4 regions of the Hydrogenophaga sp. OTU3427 genome follow, and region 4 is predicted to be linked to each of the others. Evidence: predicted binding sites of a transcription regulator. Region 4 holds the regulator's gene; each other region holds the start of a gene.
What was found. Region 4 encodes sigma-54, which starts transcription at its own class of promoters, with help from an activator protein. Its sites were predicted from a motif close to TGGCANGNAANCTGCTTT; they were not measured.
Positions count from the first base shown of each region.

Region 1: a site for sigma-54 is predicted at 5,865-5,882, ahead of glnA (type I glutamate--ammonia ligase). Genes of this name have one in related genera too.
Region 2: a site for sigma-54 is predicted at 4,478-4,495, ahead of AAHB17_RS12705 (PQQ-dependent methanol/ethanol family dehydrogenase). Genes of this name have one in related genera too.
Region 3: a site for sigma-54 is predicted at 3,012-3,029, ahead of AAHB17_RS03550 (CmpA/NrtA family ABC transporter substrate-binding protein). Genes of this name have one in related genera too.

Region 1 covers NZ_JASATI010000028.1:215-7,702, forward strand. Annotated here, with positions in the region: gene xth (exodeoxyribonuclease III) at 23-787, shown strand; gene ntrC (nitrogen regulation protein NR(I)) at 981-2,492, opposite strand; gene glnL (nitrogen regulation protein NR(II)) at 2,545-3,627, opposite strand; gene AAHB17_RS15960 (hypothetical protein) at 3,670-4,239, opposite strand; gene glnA (type I glutamate--ammonia ligase) at 4,397-5,812, opposite strand; gene AAHB17_RS15970 (competence/damage-inducible protein A) at 6,038-6,883, opposite strand; gene AAHB17_RS15975 (EI24 domain-containing protein) at 6,880-7,488, opposite strand, start outside.
Region 2 covers NZ_JASATI010000019.1:16,985-24,472, forward strand. Annotated here, with positions in the region: gene AAHB17_RS12680 (hypothetical protein) at 1-228, shown strand, start outside; gene AAHB17_RS12685 (hypothetical protein) at 240-926, shown strand; gene AAHB17_RS12690 (hypothetical protein) at 1,164-1,433, shown strand; gene AAHB17_RS12695 (c-type cytochrome) at 1,586-1,912, opposite strand; gene AAHB17_RS12700 (hypothetical protein) at 1,931-2,659, opposite strand; gene AAHB17_RS12705 (PQQ-dependent methanol/ethanol family dehydrogenase) at 2,659-4,362, opposite strand; gene AAHB17_RS12710 (quinoprotein relay system zinc metallohydrolase 1) at 4,624-5,583, opposite strand; gene AAHB17_RS12715 (quinoprotein dehydrogenase-associated SoxYZ-like carrier) at 5,580-6,368, opposite strand; gene AAHB17_RS12720 (ABC transporter permease) at 6,371-7,228, opposite strand; gene AAHB17_RS12725 (branched-chain amino acid ABC transporter substrate-binding protein) at 7,210-7,488, opposite strand, start outside.
Region 3 covers NZ_JASATI010000004.1:31,149-38,636, reverse strand. Annotated here, with positions in the region: gene AAHB17_RS03565 (pyridoxal phosphate-dependent aminotransferase) at 1-412, opposite strand, end outside; gene tsaD (tRNA (adenosine(37)-N6)-threonylcarbamoyltransferase complex transferase subunit TsaD) at 431-1,522, opposite strand; gene AAHB17_RS03555 (nitrate- and nitrite sensing domain-containing protein) at 1,600-2,865, shown strand; gene AAHB17_RS03550 (CmpA/NrtA family ABC transporter substrate-binding protein) at 3,185-4,465, shown strand; gene ntrB (nitrate ABC transporter permease) at 4,477-5,403, shown strand; gene AAHB17_RS03540 (ABC transporter ATP-binding protein) at 5,400-6,212, shown strand; gene AAHB17_RS03535 (MFS transporter) at 6,507-7,488, shown strand, end outside.
Region 4 covers NZ_JASATI010000011.1:24,953-32,440, reverse strand. Annotated here, with positions in the region: gene AAHB17_RS08870 (THUMP domain-containing class I SAM-dependent RNA methyltransferase) at 1-1,231, opposite strand, end outside; gene AAHB17_RS08865 (RNA polymerase factor sigma-54) at 1,287-2,825, opposite strand; gene lptB (LPS export ABC transporter ATP-binding protein) at 2,831-3,622, opposite strand; gene lptA (lipopolysaccharide transport periplasmic protein LptA) at 3,619-4,269, opposite strand; gene AAHB17_RS08850 (thiol:disulfide interchange protein DsbA/DsbL) at 4,378-5,031, opposite strand; gene AAHB17_RS08845 (SPOR domain-containing protein) at 5,130-5,792, opposite strand; gene argS (arginine--tRNA ligase) at 5,798-7,471, opposite strand.

The DNA of each region.
Region 1 (7,488 bases), on a different contig from region 4:
GGCGTCAAACCGTTTCCTCCACATGAAGCTTGCGACCTGGAACATCAACTCCCTCAACGTGCGCCTGCCCCAAGTGCTCGACTGGCTGCAGGCCAACCCGGTCGATGTCCTGGCCTTGCAGGAACTCAAGCTCACCGACGACAAGTTTCCGCACGAGGCGCTGGCCGCGCTGGGCTACCAGGCCCAGGTGTTTGGCCAGAAGACCTACAACGGCGTGGCGCTGTTGACCAAGACGCCCGCGCAGGACGTGATCCGCAACATCCCGGGTTTTGCCGATGAGCAGTCGCGGGTGCTGTGCGCCACGGTCGATGGCGTGCGGGTGATCGGCGCTTATTTCCCCAATGGGCAGGAGCCGGGCAGCGAGAAGTTCGACTACAAGATGCACTGGCTCGAAGCCTTGCGCGCCTGGGTGCGTGACGAAATGCGCCGCCACCCGCAGCTGGTGCTCATGGGCGACTACAACATCACCTTCGACGATGCCGACGTCTGGGACCCCGAAGGCCTGCGCGACACCATCCACTGCACCGAGGAAGAGCGCTACCACCTGCGGGCGCTGATCGCGCTCGGCCTGCACGACGGCTTGCGCCTGTTCCCGCAGCCAGACAAGAGCTACTCGTGGTGGGACTACCGCGACTTTGCCTTCCGCCGCAACCGCGGCCTGCGCATCGACCACATCCTGGTGAGCGATGCGCTCAAGGCCCGCGCCAGCGCCTGCGCGATCGACAGGGCACCGCGCAAGAACGAACGGCCCAGCGACCACGCACCGGTGGTGATGACGCTGGACTAGAAGGCAACAGCGCCGACGCGTGAAGCCCGGGCCGGCGCCGGGCCGCTCCCAAGGCGGCCCAGCCCCCCCTAGGGGGCAGCGATCCGCACAGCGGCGGAGCACGGGGGCCACGACCCGGCGCCGGGCCGCCCCAAGCCGGATCAGCCCCCTCGGGGGGCAGCGACCCGCACAGCGGCGGAGCATGGGGGCACCATCACTCCTCCAGGTGCAATTCCTGGATCTTGCGGGTGATGGTGTTGCGGCCGATGCCCAGCTTGTGCGCGGCCTCGATGCGGCGCCCACGGGTGCTGGCCAGCGCGGTCTGGATCAGCCGGGTCTCGAAACGGCGCGTCAGCACGTCCCACACGTCGGTGCGGCCCTCGGCCAGCAGCCGTTGCGCCTCGACCTGCAGGTCGGCCTCCCAGTCGCCACCCGACGCGGCCGGCTCGCCCTGGCTCGCTGGCCAGGCGTGGGGCATCTCGCCAACAGGCAGCCCGATGACTCCCTGCGGGGGCTCGGACACGAACTCCAGCGACGGCATGCTCACGGGGGCGTTGCCACCCAGCACCTCGGGCGGCAGGTCCTTGGTGTCGATCACCTGGGCCGGTGCCATCACGGTCAGCCAGTGGCAGATGTTTTCGAGCTGGCGCACGTTGCCCGGGAACTCGAAGGTGCCCAGCACCTGCAGTGCGGCATCCGAGATGCGCTTGGGCTCCACGCCCAGCTGGGTGGCGCTCTGCTGCAGGAAATAGCGCGTGAGCACGGGCACGTCCTCGCGCCGTTCGCGCAGGGCGGGCAGGCGCAGCCGGATCACGTTGAGGCGGTGGAACAAGTCCTCGCGGAAGCTGCCTTCCTTGACACGCTGCTCCAGGTTCTGGTGGGTGGCGGCGATCACCCGCACGTGGGCCTTGACGGCGCTGTGTCCGCCGACGCGGTAGAAATGGCCATCCGACAGCACGCGCAACAGGCGGGTCTGCAGGTCGAAGGGCATGTCGCCGATTTCGTCGAGGAACAAGGTACCGCCCTCGGCCTGTTCGAAGCGGCCGCGGCGCATGGTCTGGGCGCCCGTGAAGGCCCCGCGTTCGTGGCCGAAGAGTTCGCTTTCCAGCAGGTCCTTGGGGATGGCCGCGGTGTTGATGGCCACGAAGGGACCGTTGGCGCGCGGCGAGTGCTTGTGCAGCGCGCGCGCCACCAGCTCCTTGCCCGAGCCCGATTCGCCGGTGATCAGCACCGTGACGTTGCTCTGCGAGAGCCGGCCGATGGCGCGGAACACGTCTTGCATGGCCGGTGCCTGGCCCAGCATTTCGGGCGCGGCGACCATGCGTTCTTCGGAGACTTCTTCGCGCTGGCTTTCATCGACGGCGCGGCGGATCAGCTCGACCGCCTTGGGCAAGTCGAAGGGCTTGGGCAGGTACTCGAAGGCGCCGCCCTGGAAGGCCGACACCGCGCTGTCCAGGTCGGAGAAGGCGGTCATGATGATGACCGGCAGCCCGGGCAGGCGCTTCTTGACCTGCTCCAGCAGGTCCAGCCCCGAGCCCCCCGGCATGCGGATGTCGCTGACCAGAATCTGCGGCCCTTCGCCTTCGCCATCGCCGGCTTCGTCCAGCGCGCTCAGCACCTCCTGCGGGTGGGTGAAGCTGCGGGTCGGCAGCTCCTCGCGCGCCAAGGCCTTCTCCAGCACGAAGCGAATCGATTGGTCGTCATCCACGATCCAGATGGGTTTCATGCGGGTGTTCCCTGCCTTTCGAGTCGCCTCATTGTGTTGAACAACACCGAACTCAAGGCAATGGAATCAGCAGCTTGAAGTCGGTGCGGCCCGGCTCACTGTCGCACTCGATCAGGCCATGGTGCTGCTGTACGAAGGTTTGAGCCAGCGTCAGCCCCAGGCCAGACCCGCCATCCCGCCCTGACACCAGGGGAAAGAAGATGCGGTCCTTGATCGAGTCCGGCACGCCGGGCCCGTTGTCAATCACATGCAATTCCAGTGCCAACCGATAGCGCTGTTTGCCAAATGTCACCTGGCGGCCGACGCGCGTGCGAAAACGGATCTGCGCGTCGCCCGCCGCGATGCGTGCGGCCAGCGCCTGGGCCGCGTTGTGGGCGATGTTGAGAACGGCCTGGATCAACTGCTCTCGGTCGCCGCGGAACTCGGGGATGGAGGTGTCGTAGTCGCGCACCACGCGCAGGCCCTTGGGGAACTCGGCCAGGATCAGCGAGCGCACGCGTTCGCAGACCTCGTGGATGTTGACGTCTCCCACCACATGCGGACGCCGATGCGGCGCCAGCAGGCGATCCACCAGCGACTGCAGGCGGTCGGCCTCGTGGATGATGACCTGGGTGTATTCGATCAGGTCCTTGGACTCCAGGTCCATCTGCAGCAGCTGCGCCGCGCCACGTATGCCACCGAGCGGGTTCTTGATCTCGTGCGCGAGGTTGCGGATCAACTCCTTGTTGGCCTGGGCCTGGTCGATCAGGCGCTCCTCACGTTCCTGGCGGGCCTGCTGCTCCAGCGGCAGCAGCTCCACCACCACCTCGCCCACCACGTCGGTCTGGGCCACCACCACGTGCACTGGCAGCACGTCGTGGGCCACGCGCTTGAGGCGGGCGTCGTAGCGCAGCGCCGCGAACTCGTTGCCCCGGGCCCCGGCCAGGGCGTTCTTGAGCAGTTGGGGTTCGGTGAAGCAGTCGGGGAAATGGGTGCCGGTGATGCTGCGGCGCGAAATACCCAGCGCATCCTCGAGCGCGGCGTTGGCGAACAGCACCTGCCCGTCCCCGTCCACCACCGCCACCAGGGTGGCCAGCAGGTCCAGCGACTGGAAACGCTGCGTCGGCAAGACCTTCTTCTTTTTCAGTCCGATCATGTGGTGTGGGTCGTCGTTCGGAAGGACCGAGAACACGGCGCCTCAGCGCGGCGCAGGCGCGGTGGAGGCGGCCTGGGCGTTGGGCAGCCGGGCCAGCTCGCGCCTGATGCCTTCCACATCGCTCTGCGCCCGCGCGACGCCAGCCTTGAGTTCGGCCACGCGGTCGAGGTACATCTGGTGGTTGCGGAATTCGGGCCCGCGCTTCTCGGGCTCGCCGTTGTTGTATTCGGCCTTGAGGCCGGTCAGGCGGCTTTCGGCCTTGCGCAGCTCGGCTTCAAGGATGGCCCGCGCATCGGCGTCACGCGCGCGCTGCGCATTGGCGTCCACCCGCTCGTTGTCGTTGCGCGCCGCGCCCGACGGTGGCGCCGAGCGGGCTGCACCGCCGCCGCCCGAAGCGGCGGCCGGCGCCGCAGGCTTGACGCCCTGGATCACGGTGACGTTGCCCCCTTCCACCACGCGGCAACCCCGCGCCTTGGCGTCGCCCGGATCGTTGGTGTACTCGTTGCCGCAGCGGTAGATGCGGTCCTGGGCCAGCACCGGCACCGCGGTGGCCAGCCACAACACGGCCAGCCAGGCGGTGCGCCAGCCAAAAGCGGGGAGAAGAGGTTTCATCGCGGGGTCGGGCATGTCGAACGTTCCAGAAACTGCGCAGCGTGGCAGACCGGCCTGAAATGGTGAATTCCAGTATCGCCCAAAAGTGCCCCGCACTCTGGGCGAGAAAACAAAAAGGGACGGCCGAAGCCGTCCCTTTGCACCACGGTTACCTGGTTTACAGGCTGTAGTACATGTCGTATTCGACCGGGTGCGGTGCCATGCGGAAACGCGTGACTTCGCCCATCTTCAGCTCGATGTAGGCGTCCAGCATGGAGTCGGTGAACACGTTGCCCTTGGTCAGGAAGGCGCGGTCCTTGTCCAGGTAGTCCAGCGCCTGGTCCAGGCTGTGGCAGACGGTGGGCACCAGCTTGTCCTCTTCGGGCGGCAGGTGGTACAGGTCCTTGGTGGCGGCTTCGCCCGGGTGGATCTTGTTTTCCACGCCGTCCAGACCGGCCATCATCAGTGCCGAGAAGCACAGGTAGGGGTTGGCCGAAGGATCGGGGAAACGCGCTTCGATGCGGCGGCCCTTGGGGTTGGCCACATACGGAATGCGGATCGAGGCCGAGCGGTTGCGGGCCGAGTAGGCCAGCTTCACCGGGGCTTCGAAGCCGGGCACCAGGCGCTTGTAGCTGTTGGTGCCGGGGTTGGTGATGGCGTTCAGGGCACGGGCGTGCTTGATGATGCCACCGATGTAGTACAGCGCGAAGTCCGACAGGCCGGCGTAACCGTCACCGGCGAACAGGTTCTTGCCGTCTTTCCAGATCGACTGGTGCACGTGCATGCCCGAGCCGTTGTCGCCAGCGTAGGGCTTGGGCATGAAGGTGGCGGTCTTGCCGTAGGCGTTGGCCACGTTCCAGACCACGTACTTCAGGACCTGCGTCCAGTCGGCGCGCTCGACCAGCGTGCTGAACTTGGTGCCGATTTCGTTCTGGCCAGCGCCCGCCACTTCGTGGTGGAACACTTCAACGGGGATGCCCAGGGATTCGAGGATCAGGGACATCTCGGCGCGCATGTCCTGCGTGCTGTCGACCGGGGGCACGGGGAAGTAGCCGCCCTTGACGGTGGGACGGTGGCCGCGGTTGCCGCCTTCGAGCTTGGCGCCCGAGTTCCATGGGGCTTCGTATTCTTCGATCTCGAACATGACCTTGCCGGGTTCATTGCTCCAGCGCACGCCGTCGAAGATGAAGAATTCAGGTTCCGGTCCGAAGAAGGCGGTGTCGCCCAGGCCCGAGGCCTTCAGGTAGGCTTCGGCGCGCTTGGCGATGGAACGCGGATCGCGGTCGTAGGCCTTGCCGTCGCCCGGCTCGATCACGTCGCACTGCAGGAACAGCGTGGTCTCTTCGAAGAAGGGGTCGATGTTGGCGGTGTTCGGGTCGGGCATGAGTTGCATGTCCGACGCTTCGATGCCCTTCCAGCCGGCCACCGAGGAGCCATCGAACGCATGGCCAGAGCTGAACTTGTCCTCGTCGAAGTGCGACACCGGCACGGTGACGTGCTGCTCCTTGCCGCGGGTATCGGTGAAACGGAAATCAACGAACTTGACTTCGTTGTCCTTCACCATTTGCATCACGTCAGCGACGGTCTTGGCCATCAGAAACTCTCCTGGTACAGGTTGGGTAAAAAGTGGAATGACGGGAATGAGTGAAGCAGCTTTTGTGCCAGCGCGCACCTTGGTGTGGCACGCCGGTCGCTGCGTCAGACTCAATATTGTGCACGCTGGCGCCGGTGGTTCTGCCGCCGGGCCCCAACGAGCACAAACATTTGATCAGGCCCACAAATGCACCAAAAAGATGCATCTGTTTTGCAACGAACACCCTCAGCGCACCATCTCGGGGCCCATGGGTGCACCAAAAGCCAACAGCCCGGCCTTGAGAGCCTCAAAAGCCGGCAGACTGCCGATCTCGTCGCCTTTGACACCCAATTCGATGTGGCGACCATATTCCGCGTGGTCCACGCTGGGCAGGCTGAACACCTTGATGCCCGCGTGTTCGGCCTCGATGCGCTCCATCAGGGGCGTCAGGCTGGCCTCCATTGCACCAAAAACGATCACAGAGCGTTCGACCCAGCGTTGCCGATGGAACCAGGCGCTGCAATGCGTGTCCAGCGCCCAGGCCATCATGGGCCAGGCCATCACCGGAAAACCGGGCAGGAAAAACACGGTGCCGCCGCCCGCGCCCTGGCACTGAAAGCCCGGAATCTTGTTGTAGGGGTTGGGCACGATGGCCGCGCCCTCGGGAAACACGCCCATGTTGAGGCGGTGCTGGTTGTCGGAACGCTCAGGCTCATAGGGCAGTCCCTGCTCCTTGGCCACGTCCTGCATGCGCTCCAGAATCAGGTCGCGTGCCTGCGGGTGCAACACCAGCGGCCGGTCCAGCGCGGCGGCGGCGCACTGGCGCGTGTGGTCGTCGGGCGTGGCGCCGATGCCACCACAGGAAAAGACGATGCCCGGCTGCGCGAACGCGTCGCGCAAGGCGGCCGTGATCTGGCGCCGGTCGTCGCCCACGTAGCGTGCCCAACTGAGCGTCAGGCCACGCTCGCCCAGCAATTCGATGGTCTTGCTCAGGTGCTTGTCGGCGCGTTTGCCCGAAAGGATTTCGTCGCCGACGATGACGAGGCCGATGTCGGGCACCGCCGACGCGGCTTCTGGTGTGCTGGCGTTCATGGCTGAGGCTGGCCGGGCAAGGCCGGCGTGGCGGAGGGAACGGGTTTGGCCACCACGTCGATGATCTCGGGCTGCGGCACACCGGCCGAGCCGCTGGCCGGTGCCGCGGCGGGCACCAGGGCTTGCTGCTGGCGCCGCCGCTCCAGCGCGGCCAGCAGGTAGTGGGCAAACCACAGCGAGGCAAAGGCGAAAACCAGGGTGTAGATCCAGATGGCCAAGGGCACCAGCAAGGGTGCCATGGCGATGAACATGGCGCCCGAGGCCCACAGCAGGCCGGGCGCAGCTCCCAGAAAGCCGGTGATGACGCCCATCGTCAGCAGCGGCCCGCGGTGCCCCATGATCAGCGCACGGCGCTCGTCCTTGCTGGCGTGCGCGGCCAGGGCATCAAAGGCGAACACGCGGTAGGTCAGCCAACCCCAGATCAGCGGTGGCAACACCAGCACGAGAGGCGGCACCAGCCACAGCGGCATGGACAACACCATGGCCAGCACGGCCAGCACGGTGGAGCCCAGGGACCACAGCACGCTGGCCAGCAAGCCACCGCCCTGCTTGCGTTCCAGCGACGCAAACCGCCGCTGGGCCACCAGCTCGACCATGGCCGGCGT
Region 2 (7,488 bases), on a different contig from region 4:
GACAACCAGCCGCTGGCCATGCCCAGGGTGTTCCGCCTGCCCTACGAAAAGGACCTGCACCGCCTCCTGGGCGACGGCATCAAGAAGGCGCGCGAGGGCAACACGCAGATGGGCAGCACCGAACCCCTGCGCGGTGCGGGCGGCTTCGCCTGGCTGCGCCCCGCCGGCAACGACCGCCTTCAGATCAAGCTCAGCGACCTGCCACGCGCGCAGCTGCCCGAGAAATGAGCGGGATCGCGATGATCCGGTGGACGATCGTGATCGTGCTGCTGCTGGCCCTGGCGGCCTGCCAGCGCGGCCAGCCCGAGGCCTGGTTCCCGCTGGTGGACGGCGACGAGCAGGTCTACCGAGTGGAGATCGGTGGCGACGAGCCGCAGGCCGCCGAGGAATGGACGCTGCGGGTGCACGGCCCGGTGCCTTTCCATGAACACCAGACCATGGTGCGCCACCACTCGGCCGGCGTCGGCTACCACCTGGTCAGTGACGAACAAGGCGTGCGCCGCGTGGCCATACGCACCGACATCGACGACGTGCCGCAGGCCGATCCCGAGCCCCTGTGGGTGCTCAAGGCGCCCTATGTGGTGGGCACCGAGTGGACCCAGCCCACCGTGCCTCACCTGCTGAGGCGGCGCAACGAACACCCGCGCGAACTCAAGCATTCGCACCGCACGCTGATGACCTGGCGCATCGAGGCGGTGGACGAGATCGTGAGCACCCCGGCTGGCAGCTTCAGGCCCTGCCTGCGGGTGGAAGGACGTGGCCGCCTCAACCTCTACACCGACCCCGTCAACGGCTTCACCGACGTGCCCCTGATCAGCCGCGAGTGGTATTGCCGTGGCAAGGGGCTGGTGAAGTTCGAGCGCGAGGAAAAGGTGCCGAGCGGCTTTCTGACCGGGGGCCTGCTCACGGCGGAATGGGTGCGTTAGGGCCTGTTCACACCATTCCCTTCGGGTTGCGGCCAAAAAGGCCATGCGCCGCGTTGCGAAGCCTTGCCGGGGAGATGCCCCGGCGGCGTTTCGCGCCTTGCGCATGGCCTTTTTGACTCGCAACGCATCTTGGAAAAATAGCGTGAACAGGCCCTAACCCGACCAGAACACTCGGGCCTCTGGCGCTGGCGGCGGGATGGGAGAAGAATGGTGGACCCGCCTTGTGAAAGGCCGCCCATGAAGCTGAGCCAACTCACCCTCATCAAGCGCTGGCAGGTGGCGCACCGCGGCGAACACCCGATCGAATACCACGCCTGGGACGTGGTGCTGACCTGCTGGATGATGGGCTGCGTCAGCACGCCGCTGGTGTTCCTGTTGTGGCCCTGGGCCCTGCCGGTGAGCCTGAGCCTGTTCCTCTCGCCCGGCCTCTACGTGAACTGGCGGCGGCGCCTGCACCTGCGCGGTGTCCTGCGCTGCGACTGGCTGGAGATCGTGCCGGGCGCTTGAGGGGTCCGGTGGCGTGGCCCTGTTCCTCGCGTCGCCGGAGCGTGAACCGTCCCGAGTGCCGCCGCCTAACCCAGGATGCCGCCGATCCGGCTCTGCCGGTCGGCTGGCATCGCCCCCTGGGGGGTGACGCCGCAGGCGGCGCGGGGGGAGCTCTACTTCACCGTCATCACCCAGCTGGCCAGGGTTTTGAGTTCGGCGCTGCTGAGGCTGGCGTGGGGTGGCATGGCGATGCGGCCCCATTTGCCCTTGGAGCCGTTCTGTATGGACTGGGCCAGCGAGGCGGCGGCGTCCTTGTCGCTGGCGTATTTCTCGGCGATGGACGCAAACGCCGGACCGACGATCTTTTCGCCGTTGGCGTGGCAGGAATAGCAGCCGCTGGCCTTGGCCAGGTCGGCCGCCGAGGGGGTGGTCTGTGCCCAGGCACCGGCGCCACAGAGCAGGGCGGTGGACAGGAGGAGGGAAGAGGAAATCGCGTGCATGGGGCAACCTGAAAGTCGTTAAGGAGAGATGTCGAAGAAGGACAGGCGCATGGCCACGAAGCGGTGGCGCTCGCCATCGGCCAGGCGGCGGCCGATGCCGATGTCGGCGGCGATCTTTTCGCGCACCAGCCATTGGCGCAGGCCCAGCTGGGTGCTGCGTTCGCTGCCCCGGGTGGTGCCGCCGGTTTCGATGAAGGTCTCGGTGCGCCGCGCCAGTTTGTACTGGGCCGCCACCGACCACAGGCCGTCCCAGCGGCGGTGTTCGTCACCGGGTGCGTTGCGCGCGCCCAGGTTGGCGTGCAGCCAAAGCGTGTGGTCGAGCAGCGGCAGCGAGGCGGCCAGCACCGCGTTCAAGGCCGGCCGCTGCCACGGCGAGCCGGTGGCGCGCGCCCATTCGAGTTCGATGCTGGAGGCCAGGCCCCAGCCTTCGCGGGCGGGGTCCAGCCAGGCCTGCCACAGGCCCACGCCCAGCTCGCGTTCGCTGCCGGTTGCGCCTTTTTCCCATTCGCGGCCCAGCTCCAGCTCGGCGCTCAGGGTGGGGGAGAAGCTGTAGCCCAGCTGGGTGCGCCAGCCGCGCTGGTGGCGCTGGTTCACCAGGGTGGTGCTGAATTCGAACACCCGCTCGTCATCGTCTTCCACCACGGCGGTGGTGGTGTGCAGGAAGGGGCCGTCGCCGGCCCGGGCCCAGGGGGCGAGGGCGGCGCCGGCCAGGGCCAGCGCCACCCAGTGGTGGGTGGCGCGTGCCATCACTTCATCAGCTTGAAGGTCCAGACCGAGCCGCCCTGTTCGAGGAAGTTGACCTTCTTGGCCACTTCACCGCCCCACAGCGGCACGGCGCCACCCCAGCCGGAGACCACGCTCACGTACTGTTCGCCGCCTTCGGTCCAGGTGATGGGCGGGGCCACCACGCCGGAGCCGGTCTGGAACTGCCACACCACCTTGCCGGTCTTGGCATCGGCGGCCTTGAGGTAGCCCTCGGGCGTGCCCCAGAACACCAGGTCGCCGGCGGTCAGCACACCACCCCACAGTGGGGCCTCGTTCTTGACTTCCCAGGCCACCTTGCCGGTCTTGGGATCGATCGCGCGCAGCGAGCCGATGTGGTCGTCGAACAGCGGCTTGATGGTGAAGCCCGCGCCCAGGAAGGCGGCGCCCTTCTTGTAGGTGATGGGTTCGTTCCAGATCTCCATGCCCCATTCGTTGGTGGGCACGTAGAACAGGCCGGTCTTGGGGCTGTAGGCCATGGGCATCTGGTTCTTGCCGCCCAGGAAGCCCGGCGCCGCGAACACCGATTTGCCCTTGGTGCCGTCGCTGCCGGGGCCGGTCGGGTCGCCCGGGCGGTTTTCGTCGACGAAGTTGGGGCGGCCGGTCTTGAGGTCGATGCCGGTGGCCCAGGTGACCTTCTTCACGAAGGGGAAGGCGTTGACCAGCTTGCCGGTGGCGGCGTCGTTGACGTAGAAGAAGCCGTTGCGGTCGGCCTTGGCGCCCATGCGCTTGCCGTCCATGTCGAAGGTGACGAACTCGTTGACGCCGTCGTAGTCCCAGCCGTCGTTGGGCGTGCTCTGGTAGTGCCACTTGATCTGGCCGGTCTTGACCTCGATGGCCACGGTGGAGGCCGAGTAGAGGTTGTCGCCCTTGCGCACGTGGCTGTTCCACGGGCCGGGGTTGCCGGTGCCGAAGTAGGCCAGGCCGGTCTTGGCGTCGTAGGTGCCGCCCAGCCAGGTGGCCGCGCCGCCGGTTTTCCAGGTCTCGCCCGGCCAGGTGGCGTTGGTGGTGCCGCTGATGCCGTTTTCCTTGCCGTCTTTGTAGCCCATGTGGCCTTCGACCACCGGGCGCGTCCAGACCATCTTGCCGGTCTTGGGGTCGCGCGCCTCGACGCGGCCGATGACGCCGAACTCGCCGCCCGACACGCCGGTCATGAGCAGGCCTTCGGCGATCAGCGGCGCGGCGGTGTAGCTGTAGCCGGCGGAGTAGTCGTCGATCTTCTCGCGCCAGACCACCTTGCCGGTGTCCTGGTCCAGGGCCACGAGCTGGGCGTCCAGCGTGCCGAAGATCACCAGGTTGTCGTAGAGCGCGGCGCCGCGGTTGATCACGTCGCAGCAGGGCATGATGCCTTCGGGCAGGCGGTGTTCGTATTTCCAGAGCTTGCGGCCGGTCTTGCTGTCCACCGCGTAGATGCGCGAGTAGGACGCGGTGACGAACATCTTGCCCTTGTTGACCAGTGGCTGCGACTGTTGGCCGCGCTGCTTCTCGCCACCGAAGGACATGGACCACACCGGCACCAGGCGCTGGATGGTCTTCTCGTTGATGCCGGTCAGCGGCGAGTGGCGCTGGCCCTGTGTGCCCAGGCCCCAGGTCAGCACGTTGTCGGGGGTGGCGGCGTCGTTGGCGATCATCGCGTCGGTCACCTGGGCGCTCACGTGGGCGCTGGCGGCCAGGACCAAAAGGCTCAATAGGGTGCGTTTCACAGTGTTGTCTCCTGCTGTCTCGTGGTGGATGGCGCCGCGGCTGCGGCGTGGGTTTACCTTGTGTCCGCAGGCGCTTTGCCATGCGGTTCACGGACCCTGAGGGGCAACTTCTGTGCCAGTGGCGAAATGCGGTTTTTGCGAGCTGGACGGGCCCGTGGGCGGGCTTGGCGGGCGGCAAAAGCCGCTGCCATAGGTTTTTCGTTTCATACCGGCTGTGCCGCCGGTGTGACAGTGTTCAGAAATGAATCACTGGCGCGGCGCAGAACGCAACAGCGCACGTGCCTCGAACGCCGGGTACAGCGCCGCCAGCGTGCGGTGCCATTCGGCCGGCTGCGCGGCCCAGCCGGCAAAACGGCTGGGCAGGGGCTGGCGCATCAGCTCGCCGATGTCCAGGCCCTGCTCGGCGCTGCGCGCCAGGGTGTCGCGCACCCACAGCAGCCAGTCGCGCGTCTGCTCGATGCCGGCGTGGCCGCGGTGCACCGGGCCGTGGCTGGGCACGACCACGCTGTCGGCCGCCAGCAGGGTGTCGAGCCGCGACAGGCTGGCCAGCCAGCGCTCGATGTCGGCATGGGGCGTGGTGGGCACGCGCTGCGCGAACACCAGCCCGCCCGCGAACAGCACGCCGGTGCCGTGATCCAGCAGCACCAGGTCGTCGCCGGTGTGGCCTTGCAGCCGCAGCAGCTGCAGCCTGTGCTGGCCGATCTGCCACGCGCGCGGCGCCACGGCCTCGCGCGCCGGCGTGGATTCGGTGCCCGCCATCCAGCCGCCACACAGGCGGTAGAGGTTGTCGGCGTAGCTCGGCCCTTCGGCCACCATGCCGGCCATGCTGCCCGCCAGCGCGGCCGTGGGCGTGTCGGTCCAGGCCTGGTTGCCGAAGAAGTAGTCGGGGTGCTGGTTGAGGTTGAGCACCAGCACCACCGGCTCGGCCGTGAGGCGTTCGATCGCGCGGCGCTGCTGCTCGCCATAGCGGCGTGAGGGGCCGGTGTTGACCACCACCACGCCCGCGCCGGTGGCGATGAAGCCGGTGTTGATGATGTTGCAGCCGTTGGCGGGCCGGAAGTCGTCCACCGCGCCTTCGATGACCCAGGTGCGCGGGGCGATCTGGCGCGGCGTGAGCGCGTAGTCCAGCGTGGCCTGCGCGCGCGCGGGCAGGGGCGCCCATTGCGCGAGCAGGGCCAGCACAACCGCGAGCACCCGCCGCGTCATGCCGCCACCTCGGCCACGATCAGGTTGCCGTTGTTGTCGCGCCCGCTCAGGCGCAGGGGGGCCTGCGGGCGCTCGCCCAGCTCGAAGGTCAGCAGCGGGTTTTCCGACACCGGCTCGTGCAGGGCCAGCCGCCACAGCGGGCGCTGCTGGGCGTCGGTCAGCTGCAGCTGTTCGATGTAGAAAGCCGGGATGCCGGCCACCAGGCCGGTGTCCATGGGGTGCATCACGCGCAGGCGCAGCCGGTGGCTGCCCTCGATCACGTTGGGGAACAGCCGCGCCTGCACCTGGCCCAGGGTGCGGCTCCAGGAGCCGTCGGCGCGGGTGAGGCCGGGCACCGTGCAGCCGCCGCCGGCCGCCTGCACCCAGGTGCCGCCCACGTGCCACTGGCCGTCGCGCGTGAGCACCATGGCGCGCACCGGCGAGGCCTGCTCCAGGCGGAAACGAAAGGCCAGCATGGGCAGGGCGCGCAGCGGCTCGAAGTCCAGCACCTCGCGCACCGGGTTGCGGTCCACCACCACCCGGATGCGCGCGATGCCACCACCGCTGCCGGCCAGCGCGCGCGCGTCCACCAGCAGCGGCACGTTCATGGCGTCGTCGGCGAAGGCCGGGCCCAGAACCTTCACTTCCTGGCTGAAGCGCATGGGGCTCTGGCCCAGGTGCTGGCGGCGCAGCGTGGGCCAGGTCATGGCGCCCAGCGGGTCGCCACCGGTGGGGTCTTCCTGGGCCCGGGCCGTGGGCAGCGCCAGGCCGGCGCCCAGTTGCAGCAAGGTGCGACGGGCGTGCATGTTCAGCCTCCTCCCTTTTGTTTGATCCAGCCGCGCTGCGGGTCGTAGCCCCACCAGGCCAGGCCGAAGAAGACCGCGCCACCCAGCAGCACCACGGCCCAGGACAACGCGTTGAACTGGCCGTACATGGCAAAACGCAGGGCCTCCACCACGTGGGTGAAGGGGTTGAGCTGTGCCAGCTGGAACAGCCACCAGGCGCCCGATTCCTCCAGCTTCCACAGCGGGTAGAGCGCCGGGCTGATGAAGAACATGGGGAAGATGACGAAGTTCATGGTGCCGGCGAAGTTCTCCAGCTGCTTGACGTACACCGACAGCATCAGCCCGAGGGCCGCCAGCAGCGTGGCACCGCAGACCATGGCCAGCAACAGGCCGGGCGCGTGGGCCAGCTCGAAGCGGCTGCCGAAGCCCCAGGCGATGGCCAGGAACACGGCCATCTGCAGCAGCGACAGGCTGGTGCCGGCGAGCAGCTTGAAGGCCAGCAGCCAGCCGCGTGGCAGTGGCGCGGTGAGCAGCAGGCGCATCACGCCCATCTCGCGGTCGTAGACCATGGAGAGCGAACTCTGCATGCCGTTGAAGAGCGCGATCATGCCCAGCAGGCCGGGCAGCATGTAGACCGAATACTCGATGTAGGTCTCGTAGGGCGGCACGATGGCCACACCGAAGACGTTGTGGAAGCCGGCCGAGAACACCACGAACCACAGCAGCGGACGCACCAGGGCGGAGGCCAGGCGCGAGGGCTGGCGCAGGAACTTGCGCAGCTCGCGGCCCACCACCGCGCGCAGGGCGCGCAGCAGGTGGAGTCCCCGGCCCACGGGATGGGGTGCGTAGGCGGGCGCGCTGCTCAGGACTTGGCCGGACATGTGGACTCCTTCTGGTCGACGCCCAGGGTGTCGAGCACCTCGGTCGGGTGCAGCACGCCGTCCAGGGGCGCGGTGCCCACGACGCCGTCCACGTGGCTGATGAACAGCGGCTGGCGCAACTGCCCGTCCCAGGGGCGAAAGCTCAGGCGCGGGCCCTTGAAGCCGTCCAGGCCGATGGCGCCGCCGCGCAGCCGCGCCAGCTGGGTGGCGATGGGCGCCTTGGGGTTGTCGGCCAGCACCGTGGCCACCGCCTTGACCGC
Region 3 (7,488 bases), on a different contig from region 4:
CGCGCCGCACGATGGCGCCCATGATGGCCGGCTGCGCCACCAGGTTGGGCCACACCGGCGTCACCGCCACCACCTCATCGCCCGCGTCCACCAGCGCCTGGCAGGCCAGCATCAGGCCGTTGACGCCACCAGAGGTGACGGCCAGCCGCTCGGCCAGCGCCGCGGCGGGCTGGGCCGGGTGCAGGCGCGCGGTGTAGGCCGCCAGGGCCTCGCGCAGCTCGACCAGGCCGAGGTTGTGGGCGTAGAAGGTCTCGCCTTCGTTGATGGAGGCGATCGCGGCCTCGCGGATGAAGGCCGGCGTGACCTCGTCGCTTTCGCCGAACCAGAACTTGAGCACGCCCTCGCGGCCCAGGCCTTCGTTGGCCACCTCGCGGATGCGGGAGCCCTCCAGGGCGCTGACGATGTCTCTCATGAACGGTGTGCTTTCTATTCAAACAGGCTGGCTGGCGAGCTCGGACAGGGGCCAGCGCGGCTTGACGTCGAACCGGTAGCTCATGCCGGCCTCGGCGGCGGGCAGCAGGCCGGCCTGGGCGCGCATGCCGGCGGCCAGGGCGATCATGGCGCCGTTGTCGGTGCACAGGTCCAGCTCGGGGTAATGCACGCGCACCCGGCGCGCCGCGCAGCCGGCGTTGAGCTGCTGGCGCAGCAGGCTGTTGGCGCCCACACCACCGGCCACCACCAGGCGCTTGAGGCCGCTCTGGGCCACCGCCGCCAGCGCCTTCTTGACCAGCACCTCGACGATGGCGGTCTGAGTGGACGCCGCGATGTCGGCCACCACCTGGGGCGGCAGATCGGCCACCGTGGCCACATCGTGCTGGGCCAGCTGTTTCTTGAGCGTGGTCAGCACCGCCGTCTTGAGGCCTGCAAACGAGAAGTCGAGGTCGCCGCTGTGCTGCAGCGGGCGCGGCAGCTTGAAGGCCGTGCCGTCACCCTGCTGCGCCAGGCGCGACAAGGCCGGCCCGCCCGGGTAGCCCAGGCCCAGCAGCTTGGCCGATTTGTCGAAGGCCTCGCCGGCGGCGTCGTCGATGGTCTCGCCGAGCAGCTCGTAGCGGCCCACGCCGTCCACCCGCATCAGCTGGGTGTGACCACCCGACACCAGCAAGGCCACGAAGGGAAATTCGGGCGGATCAGCGCTCAGAAAAGGCGACAGCAGGTGCCCCTCCAGGTGGTGAATGCCCAGCACCGGTTTGCCCAGCGCGGCACCCATGGCCACCGCCACCCCGGCCCCCACCAGCAGGGCGCCGGCCAGGCCGGGGCCACGGGTGAAGGCGATCAGATCGACCTCGGCCAGCGTGCGGCCGGACTGCGTCAGCACCTCGGTGCTCAGCGGCAGCACGCGGCGGATGTGGTCGCGGCTGGCCAGCTCGGGCACCACCCCGCCATAGGCCTGGTGCATGGCGATCTGGCTGTGCAGGGCGTGCGCCAGCAGGCGCGGCACACCGGCGGCGGTGGCGGCCACGGAGGCGTCCACCAGCGCCACGCCGGTTTCGTCGCAGGACGATTCGATACCCAGGATCAACATGGCGCCGAGTGTAAGCGGCGGGTGTGCCCCGGATGCACCGCAACAGGGCACGGTTATTGCTGCACCCAGGGCGCACCATGAAATCAGGCCTCCATTTCCTCCTGGCAGCCAAGCGCTGTGAAATCGCCGAGCTGCAGCAGCTGACGCTGACCGCCACCCTGGTGGACGCCAGCGCCGGGCTGGTCCACGAGCTGCAGCGCGAGCGTGGCATGAGCAACCTGTACCTGGCGTCGGCTGGCCAGCGTTTTGGCGCCGAGCGGCTGGCGCAGGTGGCCAACACCGGGGCCGCCCAGTCCGCGCTGTGCGCGCACTTTGACCGGCTCGACACCGAGGCCGCCCGGCTGGGCCACGGCGCGCGCCTGTTTGCTCGCATCGCCTACGTGCTGCATGGCCTGGCCGCCCTGCCCGCCCTGCGCCAGCAGGTGGCGTCGGGGGCGTGGACGCCCACCCGCTCGTCGGCCGCCTACACACGCCTGATCGCCGGCCTGCTGGCGGTGATCTTCGAGGCGGCGGACACCGCCAGCGATCCGGCCATTTCGCGCCTGCTGGTGGGCCTGTTCAATTTCATGCAGAGCAAGGAGTTCGCGGGCCAGGAGCGCGCCACCGGCTCCGCCCTGTTCGCCAGCGGCCAGGTCGACGGCGCCGGTCAGCAGCGGCTGCTCTACCTGATCGACTCGCAGGAGCGGGCGCTGGAGGTTTTTGCCCAGTTCGCCCACCCCGACGCGGTGGCCCTGTGGCAGCGTTGCGACGTGCCCAGCACCCAGGCCGCGCTGGAACGCATGCGCCGCATCCTGTGCACCGCCGGCGAACGCGGGCCCCTCAATCCCGAACTCAGCCAGCGCTGGTTCGACATCTGCACCGACCGCATGAACGCGATGAAGGCGGTGGAAGACCACCTGAGCGCCGACCTGCGGGCGCTGTGCGAACTCCGGCGCGACAACCTCGAACACGAGCTGAGCGCGCTCGACGGCATCCACAGCCACGTGGCCGGCACACCGGACGAAGCCGTGTCGCTGTCCTATTTCGACGAACCCCAGGACGCCACGCCGGCAGCGCCCAGCTACCCGCTGGGTTCGCACCTCGACCGTTCCGTGCTGGACCTGGTGCAGGCACAGGCCAAGCGTCTGCAGGCGATGTCGGCGGAACTCGACACCACGCGCGCCAGCCTCAACGAGCGCAAGCTGGTCGAGCGCGCCAAGGGCCTGCTGATGGCGCAACGCCAGATCAGCGAGGCCGAGGCCCACAAGACCCTGCGCCAGCTGGCCATGAACCAGAACCGGCGCCTGGTGGACGTGGCCGAGTCGGTGCTGGCCCTGGCGGACCTGCCACAGACCGAACGCTGACGGTGTACTGACCCCGGCGGAGCGCCGGATGCTGCAACGCACAAGAGCTGTGCCTGCCCCCGGCGGGATGCACCAACAAGTGGCTTGCACCCTCTGCACCGGCCCATTCAGGCGCCATCTTCGGTCCTCAACCCGCCACACCGACCTGGCACACAAACTGCTTAGTCCTTGGTGCGGCACCCGCCAAGGGCGGTGGGTGCCAACAGTCAGCCAGACACAGGACAACGGCGTCCGTCATCGCAGTGCATCCGCACTCCGAAGATGGACGCCGTTGTGCTTTCCGGAACCGCATTTTTTTATTGGCTTACAGGAGTTGACCATGGACACACCGGCAAACCCCCCCGTTGCAGGCACCAGCGCCGCCACCGCGGCCGCCTCGCGCCGCGACTTCATCAAGACCGGGGGCGCACTGGCCACCGGTGCCCTGTTCAGCACGCTGGGCCACCACGGCGCCTGGGCCGCCGGCTCCGACGCCCCCGAGAAGAAGGAAGTCAAGATCGGCTTCATCCCGCTGACCGACTGCGCCAGCGTGGTCATGGCATCGGTGCTGGGCATCGACCAGAAGTACGGCGTCAAGATCATCCCCACCAAGGAGGCCAGCTGGCCCGGCGTGCGCGACAAGCTGGTCAACGGCGAACTCGACATGGCCCACGTGCTGTACGGCCTGATCTACGGCGTGCACCTGGGCACGGCAGGCCCCAAGAAGGACATGGCCGTGCTGATGAACCTGAACCACAACGGCCAGGCCATCACCCTGAGCAAGAAGATCGCCGACAAGGGCGCGGTGGACGGGGCCTCGCTGGCCAAGCTGATGGGCAGCGAAAAGCGCGAATACACCTTCGCCCAGACCTTCCCCACCGGCACCCACGCCATGTGGCTGTACTACTGGCTGGCCAGCTATGGCGTCAACCCGATGAAGGACGCCAAGATCATCACCGTGCCGCCGCCGCAGATGGTGGCCAACATGCGCGTGGGCAACATGGACGGCTACTGCGTGGGCGAGCCCTGGGGCCACCGCGCCATCATGGACGGCATCGGCATCACCGGCGTGACCACGCAGGACATCTGGCAGGACCACCCCGAAAAGGTGCTGGGCACCACGTCCGAATTCGTGCAGAAGAACCCCAACACGGCGCGCGCCGTGACCGCCGCCATCCTGGAGGCCAGCAAATGGATCGATGCCGGCCTGCAGAACAAGCTGAAGATGGCCGAGACCATCGCCGACCGCGCCTACGTGAACACCAGCGTGGACGCCATCAACCAGCGCATCCTGGGCCGCTACCAGAACGGCCTGGGCAAGACCTGGGACGACCCCAACCACATGAAGTTCTTCAACGACGGCGCGGTGAACTACCCCTACCTGTCCGACGGCATGTGGTTCCTGACCCAGCACAAGCGCTGGGGCCTGATGAAGGACCACCCGGACTACCTGAACGTGGCCAAGTCCATCAACCGCATCGACATCTACAAGCAGGCCGCCAGCGCCGCCAAGGTCAGCCTGCCCAAGAGCGACCTGCGCACGCACAAGTTCATTGACGGCGTGACCTGGGACGGCAAGGACCCGGTCAAGTACGCCGACAGTTTCAAAGTGAAAGCCTGAAGGAGACAGCCATGGTCAGCGCCGTTTTTCACTCACCCCTGGAGGCGAGTTCCATGAACACCAGCACCGCCACGCCCTCGGCCGCCGCGCGGCCCGCCGCCAAGGCCCCCCCCGTGACGGCCCCCGTCGCGGCGGCACCCAGCCGCCCGTCCTTCGACTGGCGCGGCCTGTGGCTGCGCGTCCTGCCGCCGCTGTTCGGCCTCGGCCTGCTGATCGGCATCTGGGCCCTGGTGTCGGTCTCCACCGGCAGCAGCATCCCCTCGCCGGCCACCACCTGGGAGGCCGCCGTCAAACTGTTCAGCGACCCCTTCTACCGCAACGGCCCCAACGACCAGGGCATCGGCTGGAACGTCTTGTCCTCGCTGCAGCGCGTGGCCGTGGGCTTCGGCATGGCGGCGGCGATCGGCATACCGGTGGGTTTCATGATCGGGCGCTTCAGCTTCCTGTCGCGCATGTTCAACCCGCTCATCAGCCTGCTGCGCCCTGTCTCGCCGCTGGCCTGGCTGCCCATCGGCCTGCTGGTCTTCAAGGGCGCCAACCCGGCCGCCATCTGGACCATCTTCATCTGCTCCATCTGGCCCATGGTCATCAACACCGCAGTGGGCGTGCAGCGCGTGCCGCAGGACTACATGAACGTGGCCCGCGTGCTGAACCTGAGCGAATGGAAGATCCTGACCAAGATCCTCTTCCCCGCCGTGCTGCCCTACATGTTGACCGGCGTGCGCCTGGCCGTGGGCACGGCCTGGCTGGTGATCGTGGCGGCCGAGATGCTGACCGGCGGCGTGGGCATCGGCTTCTGGGTCTGGGACGAGTGGAACAACCTCAACGTCCAGCACATCATCATCGCGATCTTCGTCATCGGCATCGTGGGTCTGGTGCTGGAGTTCGCGCTCATCAAACTGGCCACCGCCTTCACCTTCGAGGAAGTGAAATCATGAGCGACAACCTGACCAGCAAGTACATCGAGATCCAGAACGTCGAGCAGACCTTCAAGACCAAAAAGGGTTTGTTCCCGGCCCTGCGCGACATCCACCTCAACGTCGCCAAGGGCGAATTCGTGGCGCTGATCGGCCATTCGGGCTGTGGCAAGTCCACCTTGCTCAACCTGATCGCCGGCCTGACCACGCCCACCGCCGGCACCCTGCTGTGCGCCAACCGCGAGATCGCCGGCCCCGGCCCCGAGCGCGCGGTGGTGTTCCAGAACCACTCGTTGCTGCCCTGGCTGACCTGCTTCGAGAACATCTACCTGGCGGTCGAGCGCGTGTTCGGCGCCACCGAGAACCGCGCCCAGCTCAAGGCCCGCACCGACGCCGCCCTGGCCCTGGTCGGCCTGACGCCGGCCGCGCAGAAGCGCCCCGGTGAAATCTCGGGCGGCATGAAGCAGCGCGTGGGCATCGCCCGTGCCCTGTCCATGGAACCCAAGGTGCTGCTCATGGACGAGCCCTTCGGCGCGCTCGACGCCCTGACCCGCGCCAAGCTGCAGGACGAACTGCTGGACATCGTCGCCCAGACCCAGGCCACGGTGGTGATGGTCACCCACGACGTCGACGAGGCCGTGCTGCTGAGCGACAAGATCGTGATGATGACCAACGGCCCGGCCGCCACCATCGGCGAGGTCCTCAGCGTCGAGCTGCCGCGCCCGCGCAACCGCGTGGCCCTCGCCGACGACCCGCAGTACCAGCAGTACCGCAAGGCCGTCATCGATTTCCTTTACACGCGCCAGGGACACGTGGAAAAAGTGGCCTGAGGTCCAACCACCCAAAAAGGGGCACGCCGCGAGGCGCGTCCCTTTTTTCATGGGCGCTTCGGGATCCGTTTTCACCATGCTGGTGCAAGATGGCCGGACGCCGGGCCTTGGCCCGCGAGCGGTACAGGCACGGAGTTTGCATGTGGCACCACGAGGCTGACGAAGGCCTCACCCCACTGGTATTGCCCGACCCCGCGGCCGGCGCATCCACGCCCACCCTGCCCCGCCCACCGCCACGCCGGTGCGCGGGCTGGACAGGCAGCCCCTCCCCCTAGCCACCACCCTGAGCACACCATGGCCGGATTCCGTTCCTTTCTTGCCAGCGGACACAGCCCCACACTGTTTGCCGCCTTCTTCTACCTCACGTTCTCGTTCGTGATCTGGGTCATGAACGGCGCCATGGCGCCCTTCATCAGCGAGCAGTTCAACCTCACGCCGGCCCAGAAGGGGCTGCTGCTGTCCATCCCCATCGTGGCCGGCGCCATCATGCGTTTCCCGCTGGGCCTGCTGGCGCAGTACGTGGGTCGCAAGACGGCCACCCTGGTGGAGCTGAGCCTGATCTGCTTCACCATGGCCTTTGGCTACTTCTTCGTCAGCACCTACGACGACATGCTCAAGCTGGCCCTGCTGCTGGGCGTGGCCGGCGCCAGTTTCGGCGTTGCCATGTCGCTGGGCGCCGGCTGGTATCCGCCCAAGTACAAAGGCCTCGCCATGGGCCTGGTGGGCGCGGGCAACGTGGGCACCGCCATCGCCGCCCTCACCGCGCCGCCACTGGCGCTGAAGTTTGGCTGGCAGACGGTGTACGGCTTTGCCGCCATCGCCACCCTGGTGCCCATGCTGGTGGTGGCCTTCATGGCCAAGGAGCCCCCCGACCGCGACGAACACGCCAGCCTGCGCGACCACCTGGCCTGCCTGCTGGAAAAAGACGGCTGGGTGTTCAGCCTCATCTACGTCGTCACCTTCGGCGGCTTCATCGGCGTCACCACCTTCCTGCCCACCTACTACCACGACCAGTTTGGCGTGAGCAAGGTGCAAGCCGGCCAGCTGACCATGCTGGCGGCCCTCATGGGCGCCGTGGTGCGCATCTTCGGCGGCTGGATTTCCGACCACTGGGGCGGCGTCAACACCCTGACCGTGGTGCTCGTTGTCGTCTCCTTCGCGCTGGTGGGTGTTGGCCTGTCGGCGCACTCCATCGTGTTGACCACGCTGCTGCTCATCGTCTGCTTCGCCGCCCTGGGCGCGGGCAACGGCGCGCTGTTCCAGCTGGTGCCCCTGC
Region 4 (7,488 bases):
CGATGGGGCCGTTCCACAGCGGCACGCGTCGGCTTTCCTTGAAGCGCATCTTGCCCGGCAGCTTGAGGTCGGGCGTGAGCATCCAGGCGCTCCAGCCGCTGTAGTGCTTTTTCCAGTGGCTGGCGAGCTGGGCGAAGAAGTCGCCCGACTCGCCGCCATCGGCCAGCTGGGCGCTTTCGCGTCCGCCGGTGTGACCGCCGTCGCGGCGCTGCTCACGCCCTTGCGCGCGGTCGGCCGCGCGGGTGCCGGCCACACCAGCCGCGGCGATGCGCTCGCCATACGGCGGGTTGAGCAGCATCACGCCGGGGGTGTCGGTGGGCGGCATGCGTTGCAGGGCGTCACCGCCGCGCAGCTCGATGGCCTGGGCCACGCCGGCACGCTGGGCGTTGCGCTGCGCGAAGTCGACCATGCGAAAGGCCACGTCGCTGCCGAAGATGAAGGGTTTCTGCCCCTGCGGCCAGGGCTTTTGCGCCGCCTGGGCCTGGGCCTTGATGCCCTGCCACACGTGCGACTGGAAGGGCAGCAGCTTCTCGAAGGCAAACCGGCGCGTGCTGCCGGGCGCGATGTTCAGCGCCATTTGCGCCGCCTCGATCAGCACCGTGCCACTGCCGCAGCAGGGGTCGTACAGCGGTTGGGCCGCGCCCTGGCTGCCGTCCCAGCCGGTGGCGGCGATCATGGCCGCGGCCAGGGTTTCCTTCAAGGGCGCGTCGCCCTTGTCCTCGCGCCAGCCGCGCTTGAACAGCGGCTCGCCCGAGGTGTCGATGTAGATCGAGCAGTGGCTCTCGGTCAGGTGGGCGAAGACCCGCACGTCGGGCCAGGTGGTGTCGATGTTGGGGCGCTCGCCGGTCTTGTGGCGCAGGCGGTCGCAGACGGCGTCCTTCACCCGCAGGGCGGCGAAGTTCAGGCTCTTGAGCGGGCTGTGCTGGGCCGTGATCTCGACCTTGAGCGTGTGCCGCGGCGTCATCCAGATTTCCCAGGCCACGTCGCAGGCGGTGGCGTAGATGTCGTCTTCGCTGCGGTAGGGCTGGTAGGCCAGTTCCACCAGCACCCGCTGGGCCAGGCGGCTGTGCAGGTTGAGCAGCATGGCGTCGCGCCAGCTGGCCTTGATCAACACGCCGCCGCGCGAGCGCGACATGTCGGCATCTGCCACACCGACGATGCGTTTCACCTCGGCGGCGAGGAAGTCCTCCACGCCGGCGGCGCAGGGCAGAAAAAGCGTCAGTTGGTTCATGTGTACCTTTCGATCCGCCGCCGGACCGCCTCTGGGCGGATCGGGCCCCCGGGGGTCATCGTTTTCTCAGATTGGCCGGCGCAATGCGCAGCGCCTCGCGGTATTTGGCCACCGTGCGGCGGGCGCATTCGATGCCTTGCTCCTTGAGCATCTCGGACAGCTGGTTGTCCGACAGCGGCTTGGCCAGGTCTTCCGAGGCCACGAACTGCTTGATCAGCGCGCGCACGGCGGTGCTGGAGGCGTTGCCGCCGGTCTCGGTGCCCAGGCTGGAGCCGAAGAAGTACTTGAGCTCGTAGGTGCCGAAGGGCGTGGCCATGTACTTGGCGGTGGTCACGCGGCTGATGGTGGACTCGTGCAGGCCCAGCTCGTCGGCGATCTCGCGCAGCACCAGCGGGCGCATGGCGAGTTCGCCGTGCATGAAGAAGTTGCGCTGGCGCTCGACGATGGCGCTGGACACGCGCAGGATGGTGTCGAAGCGCTGCTGGATGTTCTTGATGAACCAGCGCGCCTCCTGCAGCCGCTGCTGCATGCCGGCCGCGCCTTCGCCTTTTTCGCCGCGGCCCTGGCGCAGGGCGTTGGCGTAGATGTCGTGCACCCGCAGGCGCGGCATCACGTCGGGGTTGAGCTGGACCTTGAAGCCGCGCCCGGCCTTGGTGACGATGACGTCGGGCAAGATGGCGTTGCGCTCCACGTTGACGAAACGCCGGCCCGGCTTGGGCTCCAGGTGGCCGATCAGTGCCAGGCCCTCGCGCACCACGGCCTCGTCGAGCCGGCAGGCGGCGGCCAGGCGTTTGGTGTCGCGGCGGGCCAGCAGGTCCAGCGGCTGGGCGCACATGGCCAGCGCGGCCTGGGCGGCCGGGCTGTTGCGCAGCTCCTCGATCTGCAGGCGCAGGCATTCGGCCAGATCGCGCGCGCCCACGCCGGCCGGGTCCATGTGCTGCAGCCAGTGCAGCGCCAGGTTGAGCGCCTGTTCGGTGGCTTCGCGGGCCTCCAGGTCGTCGCCGGCCAGCGCGGCGGCCAGGTCGGCGATGGGCTCGTCCAGGTAGCCGTCGTCGTTGAGCGACTCGATCAGGAAGTACAGCGCCGCGCGCTCTTCCTCGTTGAGCCGCAGGCCCAGCGCCTGCTGGTGCAGGTGGGCCTGAAGGCTGATGTGTTCGCTGGCGAGCTCGGCGGCGCTGGCGGTTTCCTCGTCGTGCGGGTCGTTGCGGTTGCGGGGCGCGGCCTCGCCGCCCCACTCGCCGTCGTCGGGCGTGAAGGAGACGGTGCCGTCGCCTTCCCAGTCGGGTTCGCTGCCGCCGACTTCTTCGCTGAAGTCATCGCCTTCGCTGCTGGAACTGTTGCTGCTGCTGGCGTTGTCCGCGCTCCATTCGCTGACCAGATCGCCGGTGCTCACCGGCGCGTCCACCGCGTCGACGCCAAAGGCCTCGCGCTCGGCCACTTCCTCGCTGCGTTCCAGAAAGGGGTTCTCGTCGAGCATCTGCTCGACCTCCTGCGCCATCTCCAGCGTGGAGAGCTGCAGCAGCCGGATGGACTGCTGCAGCTGCGGGGTCAGCGACAGGTGTTGGGAGACACGAAGCGAGAGGCTTTGTTTCATGCCGCTCACATTCGGAAGTGTTCGCCGAGGTAAACCCTTCTGACGTCGGCATTCTCGACAATTTCCCCCGGCGTGCCCCGGGCCAGCACGCGGCCCTCGTTGATGATGTAGGCGTGGTCGCAGATGCCCAGGGTTTCGCGCACGTTGTGGTCGGTGATCAGCACGCCGATGCCACGCGATTTGAGGAAGCCGATGATGCGCTGGATCTCGATCACGGCGATCGGGTCGATGCCGGCGAAAGGCTCGTCCAGCAGGATGAAACGCGGGTTGCTGGCCAGGGCTCGGGCGATCTCCACCCGGCGGCGTTCACCGCCCGACAGGGCCGGTGCCGGCGAGGAGCGCAGGTGCGAGACGTGCAGGTCCTCGAGCAGTTCCGTGAGGCGCTGCTCCAGCGCCGCGTGGGTGTAGGGCTTGCCCGTGGCCGGGTCGGTCTGCAGCTCCAGCACGGCACGCACGTTGTCTTCCACGCTGAGCTTGCGGAAGATGGACGCTTCCTGCGGCAGGTAGCCCAGGCCCAGGCGCGCGCGGCGATGGATGGGCAGGCGCTCCACGGCCTGGCCGTCGAGGGAAATCTGCCCGGCGTCGGCCCGCACCAGGCCCACGATCATGTAGAAGGAGGTGGTCTTGCCGGCGCCGTTGGGCCCCAGCAGGCCCACCACCTCGCCTTCGTCCACCGCCAGCGACACGTCCTTGACCACCTTGCGGCTGCCATAGGCTTTTTGCAGGCCACGCGCTTCCAGCCGGCGTTTGATGGCCGGCGTGGCGGGGTGGGTGGCGAGCGGGACGGCGGCGCTCACCGCTTGCCCTCGCCCAGGGCCGGTGTGGCTTTGAGGTCGGGGGCGGGCGCGGTCACCGGGGCCGGGCCGCTGGTGTCGCCCTTGGGCACGGGGGTGAGCATGGCGCGCACGCGCCCGCTCGGGTTGGCGGGGGTGCGCGCGGCCGCGCCGCCGTCGACCGTGAACACGTCGGCGTTGTTGTCGTACACGATGGTGTTGCCCGCGGTCTCGTCGTTGAGGCTCGCGCCCCGGTAGCGGCGCAGCACGGCGCGGCCGATGAAGCGCACCGTGTCGGCCTGGCTGTCGTATTCGATGCGGTCGGCCACGCCTTCGATGTATTCGTCCACCACGTCGCGCTTCTGCCGGAAGAAGGCCTGGGTGCTGGTGTTGCCCAGCACGGTGCCGAACTGCTGGCCCTGCGGTCCCTGGCGCACCTCGATCTGCTGGCCACGGATCACGATGCTGCCCTTGTTGACCACCACGTTGCCGGTGAAGACGCTGGTCTGGCGGCCATCCTCATGGCGCAGGCTGTCGGCCTCCACATTCATGGGCTGGTTGCGGTCTGCCTTGGCGGCCAGGGCCGCGGCACCGGACAGCAAGCCCATGGCCAGCAGGCCGGCCTGGCAGGTGCGGGTAAACGTGGTGCGGGTCATCGGCGTGTAGGGCATGGAAATTGCATGGCATTGTAAGCGTGCACTTTGCCGTGTGCGCTCCGGGCCGGGCACAAAAAAGCCCGCTGGATCGCAGCGGGCTTTGGGGGACGGCGCCAAGGGCGCTTATTTCGCGCTTCGCGACTGGGCAATCAGGTGCTCGGCCACTTGCAGCGTGCGCGGCATGTTCTGCGCCAGCGAACCCGAGGTGAAGTATTTGCCGGCGATGCCCAGCGAGGGCACGCCGTCCACCTGGTAGGCGTCCTGCAGCTGGCTGGCGCGGCGGGCCTTGCCCGCGACGCCGAAGGCGTTGTAGACCTCCAGGAACTTGGCCCGGTCCACGCCCTGCTTGGCGATCCAGTCGGCGATCTGCTCCTGGGTCGTCAGGCGCTGCTTTTCGGTGTGGATGGCGTGGAACACCTTGCGGTGCAGTTCCTCGACCTTGCCCAGGGCTTCCAGCGCGTAGTACAGGCGCTGCTGGGGCACGAAGTCGTCGCGGAAGGCCACCGGCGCGCGCTTGACCACCACGTGGGCCGGCTGCTTCTTGGCCCAGGCGTCAAACGTGGGCTCGAAGGCGTTGCAGTGGGGGCAGCTGTACCAGAAGAACTCGATCACCTCGACCTTGTCGGCCGGGGCGTCGACCGGGGCCGGGCGGCTGAGCTTGAGGTAGTCGGTGCCTTCCTTGAAGGCGGTCTGTGCCTGGGTCTGGGCGGTGCCCAGCAGGCCCGTGGTGGCGGTGCCGGCCATCAGCACAGCTTGGGTGAAATCACGACGTTGCATTTTTCAACAATCTCCTTGCCATAACGGCGGTTGCCTCCCATGGAGCGCCGCACCGCAGCAAAAGTTCAAAAAAGCGTGAACGGCGGCGGGTCGGCGCTTCAGCGCTGCACACGCACCAGGGCCGCGTCGATGTTGTTGCCGGCCAGCTTGGCCTGGGTCGCATCGGCGTCGGCCTTGGCGCGGTGGGGGCCGGTGCGCACCCGGTAGACGGTCTGGCCGGCCTGTTCGCGTTCGCTGATCTTGGCATCGAAACCCAGCATGGCCAGTTTGGCGCGCTGGGCCTCGGCGTCGGCCGCGGTGCGGAAGGCCCCGGCCTGTACGAAGTAGACAAACGGATCGGCTTCGGTCCCGGCGGTGGCCGGCGCGGCCGTCGCCGGGGCCGCCGCTGTCTGGGTGCGGCTGCGCGCCAGATCGCCCAGCGGATCGGCCGAGGCGGCAGGCTGTTTGACCGCTTCCGGCTTGACGGCCGGTGTGGGCGCCACGGGGGCGGGTTTGCCTTCGGACTTCACCGCGCCCTCGGTCGGCTCGGCCTCTGGCTTGGGCGCGGCGGCGGGCTTGCTGCCCGCCAGGCCGGCGTTGGGGTTCCAATTGCGGTTTTTCTCGGCCTCGATGGCGTCCTGCGTGGGCTTGCGCGACACGCCGCGGTCGACAAAAGGCACCGGCACCTTGGTCACGTAGACCGCCACGGCCAGGGCCAGGCCCAGACCCACCAGCAGGCCGACCACAAAGCCGATCAGTGTTCCACCCAGTTGCTTGTTCATGCTTGTCACATCTTTTGCGGCGCGCTCACGCCGAGCACGGCCAAGCCATTGTGCAGCACCTGCGCGGTGGCCGCGACCAGCGCCAGGCGCGCGCGTTTGACGGCCTCCTCCACCACCAGGATGCGCTCGGCGTCGTAGTAGCTGTGGTAGCTGGCCGCCAGCTCGCGCAGGTAGAAGGTCACGTCGTGGGGCGCGAAGTCGGTGGCGGCGGCGCTCAGCATCTCGGGGTACTTGGCCAGTTGCAGCAGCAGGGCCTGGGCTTGCGGGCCGGTGAGGGCCGAGAGGTCGGTGTCCCGCAGCGTGGCCACATCACCGCCCCACGACGCCAGCACCGAGCAGATGCGCGCATGCGCGTACTGCACGTAGTACACCGGGTTGTCGTTGTTCTTCTGGACCGCCAGGTCGACGTCGAAGGTGTATTCGGTGTCGGGCTTGCGGCTGAGCAGGAAGAAGCGCACCGCGTCCTTGGAGGTCCACTCGATCAGGTCGCGCAGCGTCACGTAGCTGCCGGCGCGCTTGGAGATCTTGACCTCCTCGCCGCCGCGCATCACGCGCACCATGGTGTGCAGCACGTAGTCGGGGTAGCCTTGGGGGATGCCCACGCCCGCGGCCTGCAGGCCGGCGCGCACGCGGGCGATGGTGCCGTGGTGGTCCGTGCCCTGGATGTTGATGACCTTGGTGAAGCCACGTTCCCATTTGGCGATGTGGTAGGCCACGTCGGGCACGAAGTAGGTGTAGGAGCCGTCGCCCTTGCGCATGACGCGGTCCTTGTCGTCGCCGTAGTCGGTTGACTTCAGCCACAACGCGCCGTCCAACTCGTAGGTCTTGCCGGCCTCGCGCAGCTTCTGCACGGTGGCGTCCACCTTGCCGCTGGTGTAGAGGCTGGATTCCAGGTAGTACTGGTCAAACTTGACCGAGAAGGCCTGCAGGTCCAGGTCTTGCTCGTGGCGCAGGTAGGCCACGGCGAACAGGCGGATGTCGTCCAGCGCGTCCACGTCGCCGCTGGCGGTGAAGGCGCGGTCGTCCGAATGCACGGTCTTTTTGGCAAGGTAGTCGGCCGCGATATCACCGATGTAGTCGCCGTTGTAGGCCACCTCGGGCCATTCGGCGTCGCCCGGCTTGAAGCCCTTGGCGCGCAGCTGGGTGGACGTGGCCAGGGTGTTGATCTGCACACCGGCGTCGTTGTAATAGAACTCGCGGTGCACGTCCCAGCCCTGGGTCTCGAACAGGTTGCAGATCGCGTCGCCCAGGGCGGCCTGGCGGCCGTGGCCCACGTGCAGCGGACCGGTCGGGTTGGCCGAGACGAACTCCACCAGCACACGTTCGCCGCGCGCCGGCTGCTGGCCAAAGCTTGCGCCCGCGCCCAGCACCTCGCGCACCACCTGCTGCTTGGCGGCGGCTTTGAGGCGGATGTTGATGAAGCCGGGGCCGGCGATGTCGATCGCCTCCACCCACTGCCCAAAGGCCGGCGTGGCCAGCAGCGCGTCGCGCAGCTGTTCGCCCAGCTGGCGTGGGTTGAGTTTGAGTGGCTTGGCCAGCTGCATGGCGGCCGTGCAGGCGAAATCACCGTGGGCGGCCACCTTGGGCGACTCGAAGGCCGCCTTGGCGCCGGCGCCGGGCGAGAGTTTTTCCAGCTCACCCGCGAGGGCGGCGAGCAGTTCGTTTTTGGCTTGGAGCATCGGCGGATTTTACGAGC